Regions from separate parts of the Microbacterium sp. As-52 genome, predicted to be linked through region 2. Evidence: predicted binding sites of a transcription regulator. Region 2 holds the regulator's gene; the other holds the start of a gene.
What was found. The regulator LexA, encoded in region 2, represses DNA repair genes until DNA is damaged. The targets are predictions, from matches to a motif close to TCGAACANNTGTTCGA.

Region 1 (5,984 bases), 1.4 Mb from region 2:
CCGCGGCGCGCACGGAGGTCTCGTCGCTGATATCGAGCGTGAGGGCCGTCGCGCCGATCTCAGCAGCGACGGCGGCCGCGGCATCCGCGTTCACATCGCCGATGAAGACCTCGTCTCCGGCGTCGCGGAAGGCGGCGGCGATGCCGCGGCCGAGCCCGGATGCGCCTCCGGTGACCAGGATCCGGCGGGGAGATGCGGTCATGTTCGTCCTCACTGACGGCTGTTCTGACGGGATGTCTCCGTTATATTCTACAAACATAGAAAAACACAACCCCGTGTCTCGAGAAGGCGAAGGAGCCTCCATGCCCGAAACGACATATCCCCGGAACCGCTTGGCCCCCGCAGGCGTGCCCGTGCCTCCGCTGGCGCTCGGATCGTGGAACACCTGGGACCGGATGGGGCCCGACGAGGCGGTCGCCCTGATCCGCCGGGCGGTGGAGCTGGACGCCGGGTTCTTCGACGTCGCGTACTACAACATGGGCCCGCACGCCGAGAACTCGAAGACCGACGTCCTGTTCGGGCAGGCGCTGCGAGCCAGTGGCGTCGATCGTGCCGAGATCGTGCTGTGCGGCAAGCTCTGGCTGTGGGACTGGCCGAACCAGGGATTCCGCGCGCAGCTCGAGGAGTCGCTGGAGCGAGCGGGACTCGACCGCTTCGACACCCTCGTGGTGGGCGACTACCTCGACGCCCCCGATATCCCGCGCCTCGTCGCCGACGTGAACGAGCTCATCGCCGAAGGGCTCGTCGACTCCTGGGGCATCAACAACTGGCGCATCGAGCACACGCGCCAGGCGCTCGCCGAGGCCGCGGAACAGGGCGCGGCAGGTCCCGCGTTCGCGCAACTGAAGTACGGCATCGCTCGGAGGGCGATGGCGGAGGGCGATGCCTACGGCCCGCTGTTCGCCGACGGCACGCTCGCCCTGCAGGCGTCCGATGTGTTCGAGGGCGGCATCCTGGCCACGGGGCGTGTGCCCGAGCGGAAGATCGGCGCCGACGTCGGAGGCGTCCGTGAGCAGATCGTCGCCGTGTATCCCGAGGTCGCTCGCGTCGCCGCCGGGTTCGGGGTCACACCGGCCGCACTCGGCATCGCCTTCTGCCTGTCGAACCCCGCCACCGCGAATGTGCTGTTCGGTGCCTCTCGCCTCGCGCAGCTGGAGGAGAACCACGCGGCGCTCGCGCTCGCCCGGGATCACGGAGCCGAGGTGCGTGCCGCGCTCGCCGGATGCCGGGTCGACCGCGAGGTGCGGGCCGACGGCGCGTGGTGAAGGGGGGCCTACGCCTCGCGCTCGCGGGCGACGGTCAGAGCGCGCTCGAACGTCGAGACGATGACCTGCCGCCGGTCGACGCGGTAGTCCTCATCGGGTTCGAGCTCATCGATGTACTCGTCCCACACGCGGACGTAGCGATCCCGCCAGGCTTCGAGCGTGCTGCTCGGCGGGAACGTCGCCCCCACGCGGCCGGCGGCACCCTCTTCCTCTCGGCCGTTGCGATCGGATCCAGTGAACCACGGAGTGGGTGCGGTCTGCGTGCTCGCGTCAGTGCGCGCCGCCGAACTCGATCATCGCCGCACCGGCCGCGATGAGCACGACGCCGATCGCCATCCCGCGATCGAGCGCGACCGACAGCAGCCGCAGTGAGCCGGTGTGGCCGATCATGACAACGATGAGCCAGAGCGGATGCGTGAAACCCTCGGCTGCACGGGGCGAGCGGGTCGCGCTGACCTCCAGGGCGATCGCGATCAGAAGAGGTGGCCAGGCCGACGGGCGCGGGCGGTCTGTCATCGCGTGCCTTTCGTGGAGCGCACGAGGGAGGGAAGGGGTTTTCGCGCGCAGCGCTCGACCGGGAACGACCGTCAGAATACCGGCATCCATTCGAAGATCTGTTCGAAACTCGCGACCTGCTTCGGTAGAATCGAGTCATGTCGAAGTTGGCCGTACTGCACGAGGCGATGTCCCGCCTCGACGCGGCGTGGGCTGGCGCGGACGAGTCGGGCGAGTTGTCGCGCGAGCAGCTGATCGCGGTGAGTGCATCCCTCGGGGAGCTGCAGAGACGGTTGGATGCGGTGCACGTCGAGGTGGCCGCGTGCATCTCCCGCGAGTCCCGTCCGGAGTTGGGCGCGGAGAGCCTCGCGAAGCAGCAGGGCTTCCGGAACCCGGCGACGTTGATCGCGGCGACGGTGGGTGTGTCGCGGGGTGACGCGACGCGGCTCGTGAGGGTCGGGGAAGCCGTGGTGCCCCGCGAAGACCTCTTGGGCGCGCCCCTGCCGGCGAAACATCCGGTGGTGCGCGAGGCGCTCGGTGCGGGGGTGTTGAGTGCCCAGGCGGCGGCGGTGATCATCGCGCTGTTGGATCGGTGCCGACTGCCGGCGGGGGCGGTGCGTGTCGCCGAGGCGGAGCGGGTGCTCGTGGAGAAGGCGGCGGGGCTCGCTCTCGACGACGTGCGCAAGCTGGTGGTTCGCGCAGAAGCGTGGCTCGATCCGGATGGCGTGGAGCCGCGGCTCGAGGAGCAGCGTTCCCGCCGATCGCTCACCATTCATGAGCGCAACGGGATGCTGCATCTGAACGCGATCCTCGACGCCGAGACCGCAGCCCCCGTCGTCACGGCGATCCGCGGGTACGTGACCGCCGCATTCGCCGCTCGGAAGGATGCGACGGACGCCGATGCGCCGGACGCCGACCGCCGCACGGTGCCGATGATTCAGGCTGATGCGCTCGCCGTGTTCGCCGCGCACGTGCTCGGTTGTGCGACCAGGGTGCCGCTGGCGGGTGCCACGATCGTCGTGAGGGTGGGCCTCGACGACCTCGAGGCCGGCACCGGCTCCGCCGAGATCGACGGGATCGAGCAGCCGGTGAGCATCGGAGCTGCGAGGCGCATGGCCGCCGGCGGGGGAGTGATCCCGTGCGTGCTCGGAGCCGCGAGTGAAGTGCTCGACTGGGGGCGCGAGAAGCGCCTGTTCACACGGGCGCAGCGGTTGGCGTTGGCGGAACGGGATGGCGGCTGCGCCATGTGCGGGCTGCCGCCCGAGATGACGAAGGCGCATCACATCCGGTGGTGGAGACGCGACCACGGACCGACGGATCTCTCGAACGGCGTGCTGCTGTGCGAGACCTGTCACCACCGCATCCATGACAACGGATGGGATGTCCGCATCGACGGTGGCGGCGGGTGCGCGAGGGTGTGGTTCCTCCCGCCGGCCTCGGTCGACCCCGCCCGCACACCTCGTCCGGGTGGCAGAGCGCGCTTCGACATCGCCGCCTGAGCGCTGCGATCCGAGGGCAGGATGCGCCACGCCCGGCCATGCCTGCGCGCACGGACAAGGCCGGTGCGCCCCGAGGCATGAGTCGGCGCTCTCCGCGGAGGAAACGCTCTTGCGCTCTTTTTCCACGCATGTAGACTAAACAGCACGACACATCGAAGTGACGTCGGATCCGGCCTCCGGTCAGCGGCACCTCACCCCTTCTTCACCACCCCTGCACCCGAGAGAAGGAACCATGAAACGAATGCCCCTCGCGCTCGTCGCGGCCGTCGCCGCGACCCTCGCGCTCACCAGCTGCAGCGGCTCGACACCCTCGCCGTCCGGCGGCAGCGATGTCGAGAGTCCCGATGCTCTCAACATCGGGAACTTCCTCGACATCACGTCCTGGGATCCCTCGCTCGCCGACATCGGCTTCGACGGCCCGTACCTCTCCGCGGTCTACGACGCCCTGATCGCCCTCGACGCCGACGGCAACCCGATCCCGTCGCTCGCCACCGAGTGGAAGGTCGCCGACGACGACCTCAGCATCGACCTCGACATCCGCACCGACGCCGTGTTCAGCGACGGCACCCCGGTCGATGCCGACGCCGTGATCACGAGCCTCGAATACCTCAAGGCCGGTGCTCGTTCGGGGGAGGCCTACGTCAATGCCGCCTCCTTCGAGAAGGTCGACGACGACACCGTCCGTATCGCCCTCACCCAGCGCGACGACACGATCCTGTACCTCATGGGACTCGGCCGCAGCTACATCGCCTCCCCGGCGTCGATCGAAGCGGGCACGCTCGGCAGTGAGCCGATCGGCTCCGGGCCCTACGTCCTCGACAGCGCGACGAGCGTGGCCGGCGCCGAGTATCACTTCACCAAGGCCGCCGATCATTGGGATGCCGAGACCTATCCGTTCTCCGAGCTGGCGATCTTCCCGATCACCGACGCCACCGCACGCCACAACGCCATGCTCAGCGGTCAGATCAACGTGCAGTACGGCGACGTCGCCAACCTCGAGCAGGCGAAGCAGCAGGGCTGGAACACTGCCGAGCGCGTCTCCGGCTGGGCAGGGCTCGTGATCACCGACCACACCGGCGCCAAGAGCGAGCCTCTCGGCAAGCTCGAGGTGCGGCAGGCGCTCAACTACGCCTTCGACGGAGCCGCCGTCCTCGCTGCCGTCGGCAGCGGAGCCGGGGTCGCCACGAACCAGGTGTTCCCCGACGGCGGGCCGATCAACGACCCGTCGCTGAACGAGACGTACGCCTACAGCATGACCAAGGCCAAGGAGCTGCTGGCCGACGCCGGCTACCCGGACGGGTTCGCGATCTCGATGCCGATGTCGCCCATCTTCGAGATGTGGAAGCCCTCGGCCGAGCAGGCGCTCAACGAGCTCGGCGTGAAGGTCACGTGGGACAACATGCAGATGCCGGACTACCAGTTGAACGCGCCGAACTACCCGATGTTCATCTCGTTCCTCGCGATGGACGGCAACGACGTCGCCACCGTCTCCCGTCAGGTGACCAGCGTGCAGTGGTTCAACCCCGAGCCCGACTACGCGCAGAACGAGGTCATCGCTCCGCTCGTCGAGAAGGTGCAGACCGAGCGCGGCGACGCGCAGACCGACGCCGTCAAGGAGCTCAACAAGGCCCTCGTCGACCAGGCGTGGTGGTCGGTCTGGTACCAGGCGAACAACATCTACTACACGGCGCCCGGCATCCAGCTGCAGCCGGTGGTGGGGATGATGTTCCCGACGCTGCGCTACATCACTCAGGGCTGACGCCCGTCGGGGCGGCCGCGACGCCGGCCGCCCCGACACCCTTCCCCCTCCGACCCCCACCTTCCGAGAGGTCCCCATGCTCCTGTTCACGGCGAAGCGGTTGCTGTCCGGCATCCTTCTGCTCGTCGCGGTCTCGATCGGCACCTTCTTCCTGGCGCATCTCGCCATCAGCGACCCGACCGCTTCGCTCCTGGGGACCACGGCGAGCCCCGCCCAGCAAGCGGCCCTCGCCGAGAAGATCGGTCTGGACCGTCCGCTCCTGGTGCAGTTCTGGGACTGGCTCTCGCATGCCGCGCTGCTCGACTTCGGCGTCTCCTGGCGCAACTTCCAGCCTGTCAGCGCACAGCTCGCGATCAAGGTGCCCGTGACGCTGTCGGTCGTGACGTTCGCGACGCTGATCACCGCTGTCATCGGCATCGCCTTCGGGATGATCACGGGGTTGCGGCCGGGAACCTGGTTCGACAGGATCATCAAGGGCATCTCCGTCGTCCTGTTCGCGCTCCCCGGCTTCTGGGTGAGCCTCGTGCTCGTCATGTGGCTCGCGGTGCAGCTGAAGTGGTTCCCCGCCGTCGGCTACGTGCCGCCCACGCAGTCGGTGGACGGATGGCTGCGTTCCATCACCCTCCCGGCGATCTCGCTCGCCCTCGGCGGCATCGTCGCCGTCTCCGAGCAGTTGCGCAATGCCGTGATCACCCAGAGCCGCCAGGACTGGGTGCGCACTCTCCGCAGCCGCGGTCTCTCGGCGACCAGGGTCAACCTGCACATCCTCCGCAACGCCTCACCGGCCGCCCTCACCGTCATCGCCCTGATGTTCGTGGGGTTGCTCTCCGGAGCCATCGTGGTCGAGCAGATCTTCAGCCTCCCCGGCCTCGGACAGCTCACCAACCAGTCCTCGCAGAACGGCGACATCCCGATGCTCCTCGGCATCACGGTCGTCTCCATCGTCTTCGTCGTCCTCATCAACCT
Region 2 (5,984 bases):
CGAGAACCGAGGGTAGTCCGCCGGACGGCGGGGAACAAAACGGGTGACGCCTGCCGGAGACGTCAGAGGCTTCCGACCCAGTTGCGCAGCAGTTGGATGCCGGCTTCCCCGGACTTCTCCGGGTGGAACTGCGTCGCCGAGAGCGGCCCGTTCTCGACGGCGGCGAGGAACGGGTCGCCGTACGTCGTCCAGGTCAAAACGGGCTCGGGGAACGGCGGGATGACGTCGAGTTCCCAGGACTGCGCGGCGTAGGAGTGCACGAAGTAGAAGCGCTCCTGCTCGATGCCTCGGAAGAGCACGCTGTCGGCACCGGGCTCGACCGTGTTCCAGCCCATGTGCGGCAGCACCGGGGCATTGAGCTCGGTGACCGCGCCGGGCCACTCGCCGAGCCCTTCGGTGTCGTGACCGCGCTCGACGCCGTGCTCGAAGAGGACCTGCATCCCGACGCAGATCCCGAGGACCGGACGGCCGCCGGCGAGACGGCGATCGATGATCTCGTCCCCTCCGTGGGCGCGCAGGGCATCGCGGACGGCCTGGAATGCACCGACACCGGGGACGACGAGTCCATCCGCCTCGAGAGCGGTGGCGCGGTCGCGCGTCAGCACGGCATCCGCGCCGGCGGCGACGAGCGCCTTCACCGCCGAGTGGACGTTGCCCGACTCGTAGTCGAACACCGCGACCCGGGGCGCTGCGCTCACAGCGCACCCTTCGTGGACGGGATCCCGTCGACGAGCGGATCCAGAGCCTTGGCCTCGCGGAACGCGCGGGCGAACGCCTTGTACTCCGCCTCGGCGATGTGGTGCGGATCACGCCCGCCGAGCACACGCACGTGCACGGTCAGACCGGCATTGAAACTGATGGCCTCGAATGAGTGACGCACCAGCGAACCGGTGAAGTGCCCGCCGATGAGGTGGTGTTCGAAGCCTTCAGGTTCTCCCGTGTGCACGAGATACGGACGACCGGAGATGTCGACGACCGCCTGCGCCAGTGCCTCGTCGAGGGGAACGAGCGCGTCGCCGTAACGGGAGATCCCGGACTTGTCCCCGAGAGCTTCGAGAATGGCTTGGCCGAGCACGATCGAGACGTCTTCCACCGTGTGGTGCGCGTCGATGTGCGTGTCGCCGGAAGCCCGCACCGTGAGGTCGGTCAGCGAATGCTTCGCGAAGGCGGTGAGCATGTGGTCGAAGAACGGCACGGACGTGTCGATACGGCTCGCCCCGGTGCCGTCGAGGTTCAGCTCGAGCTCGACGGTGGACTCCGACGTGCTGCGCACACGGTTCGCGGTGCGCGGGGTCAGTACGGGGGTGCTCATGAAGCCGATCCTATCGAGGCCAGCGCCTCGAGGAACGCGGTGGTCTCGGCCTCCGTGCCCGCGCTGACCCTGAGGTGTCCGGGGATGCCGACATCGCGCACGAGCACGCCGCGGTCGTACAGGTGCTGCCAGGTGGCCCGCGGGTCGGCGACGCCGCCGAACAGGACGAAGTTCGACCACGATTCGTGCGGCTGGTATCCGAGCGCTTCGAGGGTCGCCGTGATCCGATCGCGCTGCTCGACGATCTCCTCCACCATCGCGAGCATCACGTCGGCGTTGCGCAGGGCCGCTATCGCCGCCGCCTGGGTGAGAGCGCTCAGGTGATAGGGCAGACGCACCAGACGCAACGCGTCGATGAAGGCGGGGTCGGCAGCGAGGTACCCGACCCGGGCCCCGGCGAAGGCGAAGGCCTTGCTCATGGTGCGCGAGACGGCGAGACGCGGGCGTCCGTCGAGCAGAGTCAGGGCGGAGATCGCATCGCGCGGCGCGAACTCCTGGTACGCCTCATCCACGATCACGATGCCTCGGGCCGCGTCGTACACGGCTTCGATCACGTCCAGCCCGAGCGGCGTGCCGGTGGGGTTGTTGGGAGAACAGAGGATGACCACATCGGGATCGGCGGCCCGCACCTGCTCGGCAGCCTCGTCCGGGGTGATCGTGTAGTCGGGCTGACGCGTGCCGGCGATCCAGCGTGCTCCCGTCCCCTGGGCGATGAGCGGGTACATCGAATACGTCGGCGCGAAACCGAACGCCGTGCGCCCGGGACCTCCGAAAGCCTGGAGGATGTGCTGGAGAACCTCGTTCGAGCCATTGCCGGCCCAGATCTGCTCCGGTGTGAGCCCATGCCCCAGGTACTCCGCGAACGACTCGCGGAGCGTCGTGAACTCCCGGTCCGGATAGCGGTTGACGTCGCGGATCGCGACGGCGATGTCGTCGAGGATGTCGCTCGCCACCGCGTCGGGGATCGGATGCGTGTTCTCGTTCACGTTGAGCGCGATCGGGAGCGGCGCTTGCGGAGCGCCGTATGGCGTCAATCCGCGAAGATCGTCGCGTAGCGGGAGATCGTTGAGGGAGAGGGTCACCCTTCCCATGTTAAGCGGCGCCTTGCCTCGATGACGCAAAGTTGCTGCTGTGCTGCCGCCGCCGGATCAGTTCACGTACTGGGCCGGGATGGCGAGCGTCTGGCCGATCTGGAGTTCTCCACCGCGCAGCAGGTTCATCCGGCTGATCTCACCGATGACGTCGCGCGGGTCGGCATCGGGAGCGACGCTGGTGGCGATCGACCAGAGGGTGTCTCCTGGCATGACGGTCACCGTCTCGACGCTGACGGCGGCCGAATCTGCTCCCGAAGCGATCGCGCTGCCACCGCTGAGCGCCGCGAAGGCGATACCGATCGCGAGCGGCACCGAGGCGAAAGCCAGCAGCACGGCGCGGCCACGCGTCGTCAGTCGGAGTCGCGTCGTGGGACGGGTCGACGCCGGAATGACTGCTGCGGTGCTGAAGCTGATGCTGCTCATGTGGTGCTCCTTAGCCTGTCCCGGAGCGGTGAGGCCGCCGGGGAAGTTGGCGTAGCGTTCGCATTCCCGTCTCGGCCGGGAGCCGTGAATGCGAAGCTACGTACCGAAGATATCTTCGAGTTCGAACATCTGTCAAGTATTCTTCGAAACCGAATCCGGAAATGAGCCGACACGCTCGAACAGATCTTCCAGATCGGCCCGTTTCTCGGATACGGTTTCGATAAGGACACCCCACCACGGGCCTCCGACATTCGAAGAGGGACGTCGGATCACGCACTGAAGGAGCACCATGAGCGAGAACTCTGCCCCCGAGTCGGAGGCACCGCGCACGCGCCGCCGGAAGAGCCTCAGCCCGAAGCAGATGGCGATCCTCGAGGTCATCCAGAACTCGATCGCGCACCACGGCTACCCGCCGAGCATGCGCGAGATCGGCGACGCCGTCGGTCTCAAGTCCCTCTCCAGCGTCACCCACCAGCTCGGGCAGTTGGAGCTCAGCGGCTATCTGCGTCGCGACCCCGGGAAGACCCGCGCCATGGAAGTGCTCATCGACCTCCCGGGGGCCAGCACCGAGAATCCCGCCGACGTGGCGACACCGGTCGGCGATGCGGCACTCGTCCCCCTGGTCGGACGCATCGCCGCGGGTGTGCCGATCACCGCCGACCAGCAGGTCGAGGAGATCTTCCCGCTCCCCCGCCAGCTGGTGGGCAAGGGCGACCTGTTCATGCTCAAGGTCTCCGGCGAGTCGATGATCGACGCCGCCATCTGCGACGGCGACTGGGTCGTCGTCCGTTCGCAGAACAGCGCCGAGAACGGCGAGATCGTCGCGGCGATGCTCGACGGCGAGGCCACCGTCAAGGTGCTGCGCCGTCGCGACGGCCACACGTGGCTGCTCCCGCGCAACTCGGCGTTCGAGCCCATCCTGGGCGATGAAGCCGTGATCCTCGGCAAGATCGTGGCGGTGCTCCGCGCGGTCTGAGACGAGAGCACGACGAAGGCCCTCCCGGTTCCCTGGAGGGCCTTCGTGTGCGCCCCGCGTGACGCTCGTGCCAGCGCCCCATAGGCTCGAAGCATGACGTCGTCCCCCTACGGTTCCTGGCCTTCGCCTTTCTCCGCGGCATCAGTCGCGGCGTCCTCTCCTCGCATCGACGGCGCCCGCTTCGTCGGCACGGAGATCTGGTGGGGTGAGTCGGTGCCGTCCGAGAAGGGACGGGTGACGGTACGGAGTTCCACGGGCGCCGAGGTCCTCCCCGCGCCCTGGAACGCCCGCTCCCGCGTGCACGAATACGGTGGCGGCGCCTGGACGGCGGACGATCGGGGGACGCTCTACTTCGTCGACGCCTCAGACCAGCGGGTGCGCCGCCTGACCCCCGACGGGGATCTCGTCACGCTCACCGCTGCCGGTCCCGCGCACGGAGGTCTGCGCGTGCAGGACGGACGTCTGCTCGCCGTGCGCGAAGACCTCTCGACCACACCGCACCTCCGCGCGATCGTCGAGATCCCGCTCGACGGCTCCGCCGCAGAAGACGAGTCCGCGGTCAGCGTGATCGTGCAGGGCGAGGGGTTCTTCGCCCACCCCGCATTCTCCCCTGACGGGACCCGCGCCGCGTGGGTCGCCTGGGAACGGGGGAAGATGCCGTGGGAGAGCGCGCGCGTGCAGATCGCCGAGGTCGACGGAGGCCTCCCGCGGACGATCCCCTCGCGAGCGGCGCTGCAGCCCGAGTGGCTCAGCGACACGGAACTGGTCTTCGCCGACATCGCCGATGACCGCTGGACACTCCACCGCATCGCCATCGACGGGGTGACGCCTTCCGGATCCCCGCGGCCGCTGGCCCCGTCCGATGCCGACACGGGCTACGGGCTCTGGGTGCTCGGCAACCGCTGGTATCAGCCGTTGGAGGACGGCCGCATCGTCGCCGTCCGCACGAACGGGCGCGACGACGTCGTCGTGATCGACACCGGAGGGGGCGAGAGCATCATCGAGTTCCCCGGCGACGGTCATGTGAGCGTCGATGCGGTCCACGGCACCCGGGTGCTGCTCTCCGGCAACGGTTCCCGGGTGGCGGCGGGGCTCTGGTGCGTCGATATCGAGTCGGGGGAGGTCGTCGCCGTGCGCGGCGGGGAGCCCGTCGATCCGCGCTGGATGCCGGCGTCGATGTCGATCGAGATCGACGGTCCGCACGGCGCCGTGCACGCATTCGCCTATCCGCCGGCGAACCCCGACGAGGAGGCCCCCGACGACGAGCTCCCGCCCTACGTCGTGCTGGTCCACGGCGGACCGACGGCGCATGTGACCGGGGCAGCCTCGGCAGCGATCGCCTTCTACACGAGCCGCGGGATCGGCGTGCTCGACGTGAACTACGGGGGCTCCACCGGCTATGGTCGTGCCTATCGCGAACGCTTGGACGGCCAGTGGGGTGTCGTCGACGTCGACGACGTGATCGCGGCGGCGCGGGGCCTGGCTGCCTCCGGGCTCGCCGACCCCGACCGCCTGGCCATCCGCGGCGGATCGGCAGGCGGCTGGACCGTGCTGTCGGCACTGGTACGAGGCGGAGCCTTCGCCGCGGGGATCAGCCGCTACGGCGTCGCCGACCTGCGCATGCTGGCCGCGGAGACTCATGACTTCGAGGCATCGTACATCGACGGTCTGGTGGGCCCGCTGCCCGAGTACGAGCATCTGTACGTCGAGCGTTCACCGCTCACGCACACAGATCGCATCACTGTCCCGGTCCTGCTCCTGCAGGGCGGCGAGGACCGCGTCGTCCCTCCATCCCAGTCCGAGGCGATCCGCGATGCTCTGGCAGAGCGCGGCATCGAGCACGAGTACGTCCTCTATCCCACCGAGGGACATGGTTTCCGGAGCGCGGAGACCATCGTCGACTCCCTCGACCGCGAGCTGGCGTTCCTCGGCCGCGTCTTCGGCTTCCACCCGCGCCCGTGACGGGCTGTCGACTCGTCACGGCAGTGCCGGAGAGTCGGGGCCTGAGAGCCCGGGGCTACTCTCCCACGCGATTGCGCAGACGCATGGCACGGTCGGCCTCACGGGTGTCCTGACGCTCGCGCAGGGTCTGCCGCTTGTCGTATTCGCGCTTGCCCTTCGCCAGGGCGATCTCGACCTTGGCACGACCGTCGGAGAAGTACAGCTTCAGCGGGATGAG

Region 1: ACLFA2_RS14780 (DUF222 domain-containing protein) is a predicted target of LexA. The motif match lies at 1,872-1,887, and genes of this name have one in related genera.

What each region holds. Positions count from the first base shown of each region.
Region 1 covers NZ_CP188171.1:3,048,009-3,053,992, forward strand. Annotated here, with positions in the region: gene ACLFA2_RS14760 (SDR family NAD(P)-dependent oxidoreductase) at 1-202, opposite strand, end outside; gene ACLFA2_RS14765 (aldo/keto reductase) at 303-1,265, shown strand; gene ACLFA2_RS14770 (hypothetical protein) at 1,274-1,453, opposite strand; gene ACLFA2_RS14775 (SMR family transporter) at 1,536-1,781, opposite strand; gene ACLFA2_RS14780 (DUF222 domain-containing protein) at 1,919-3,259, shown strand; gene ACLFA2_RS14785 (ABC transporter substrate-binding protein) at 3,492-5,018, shown strand; gene ACLFA2_RS14790 (ABC transporter permease) at 5,095-5,984, shown strand, end outside.
Region 2 covers NZ_CP188171.1:497,052-503,035, forward strand. Annotated here, with positions in the region: gene hisH (imidazole glycerol phosphate synthase subunit HisH) at 63-698, opposite strand; gene hisB (imidazoleglycerol-phosphate dehydratase HisB) at 695-1,312, opposite strand; gene ACLFA2_RS02415 (histidinol-phosphate transaminase) at 1,309-2,403, opposite strand; gene ACLFA2_RS02420 (LysM peptidoglycan-binding domain-containing protein) at 2,461-2,829, opposite strand; gene lexA (transcriptional repressor LexA) at 3,119-3,805, shown strand; gene ACLFA2_RS02430 (S9 family peptidase) at 3,899-5,767, shown strand; gene smpB (SsrA-binding protein SmpB) at 5,823-5,984, opposite strand, start outside.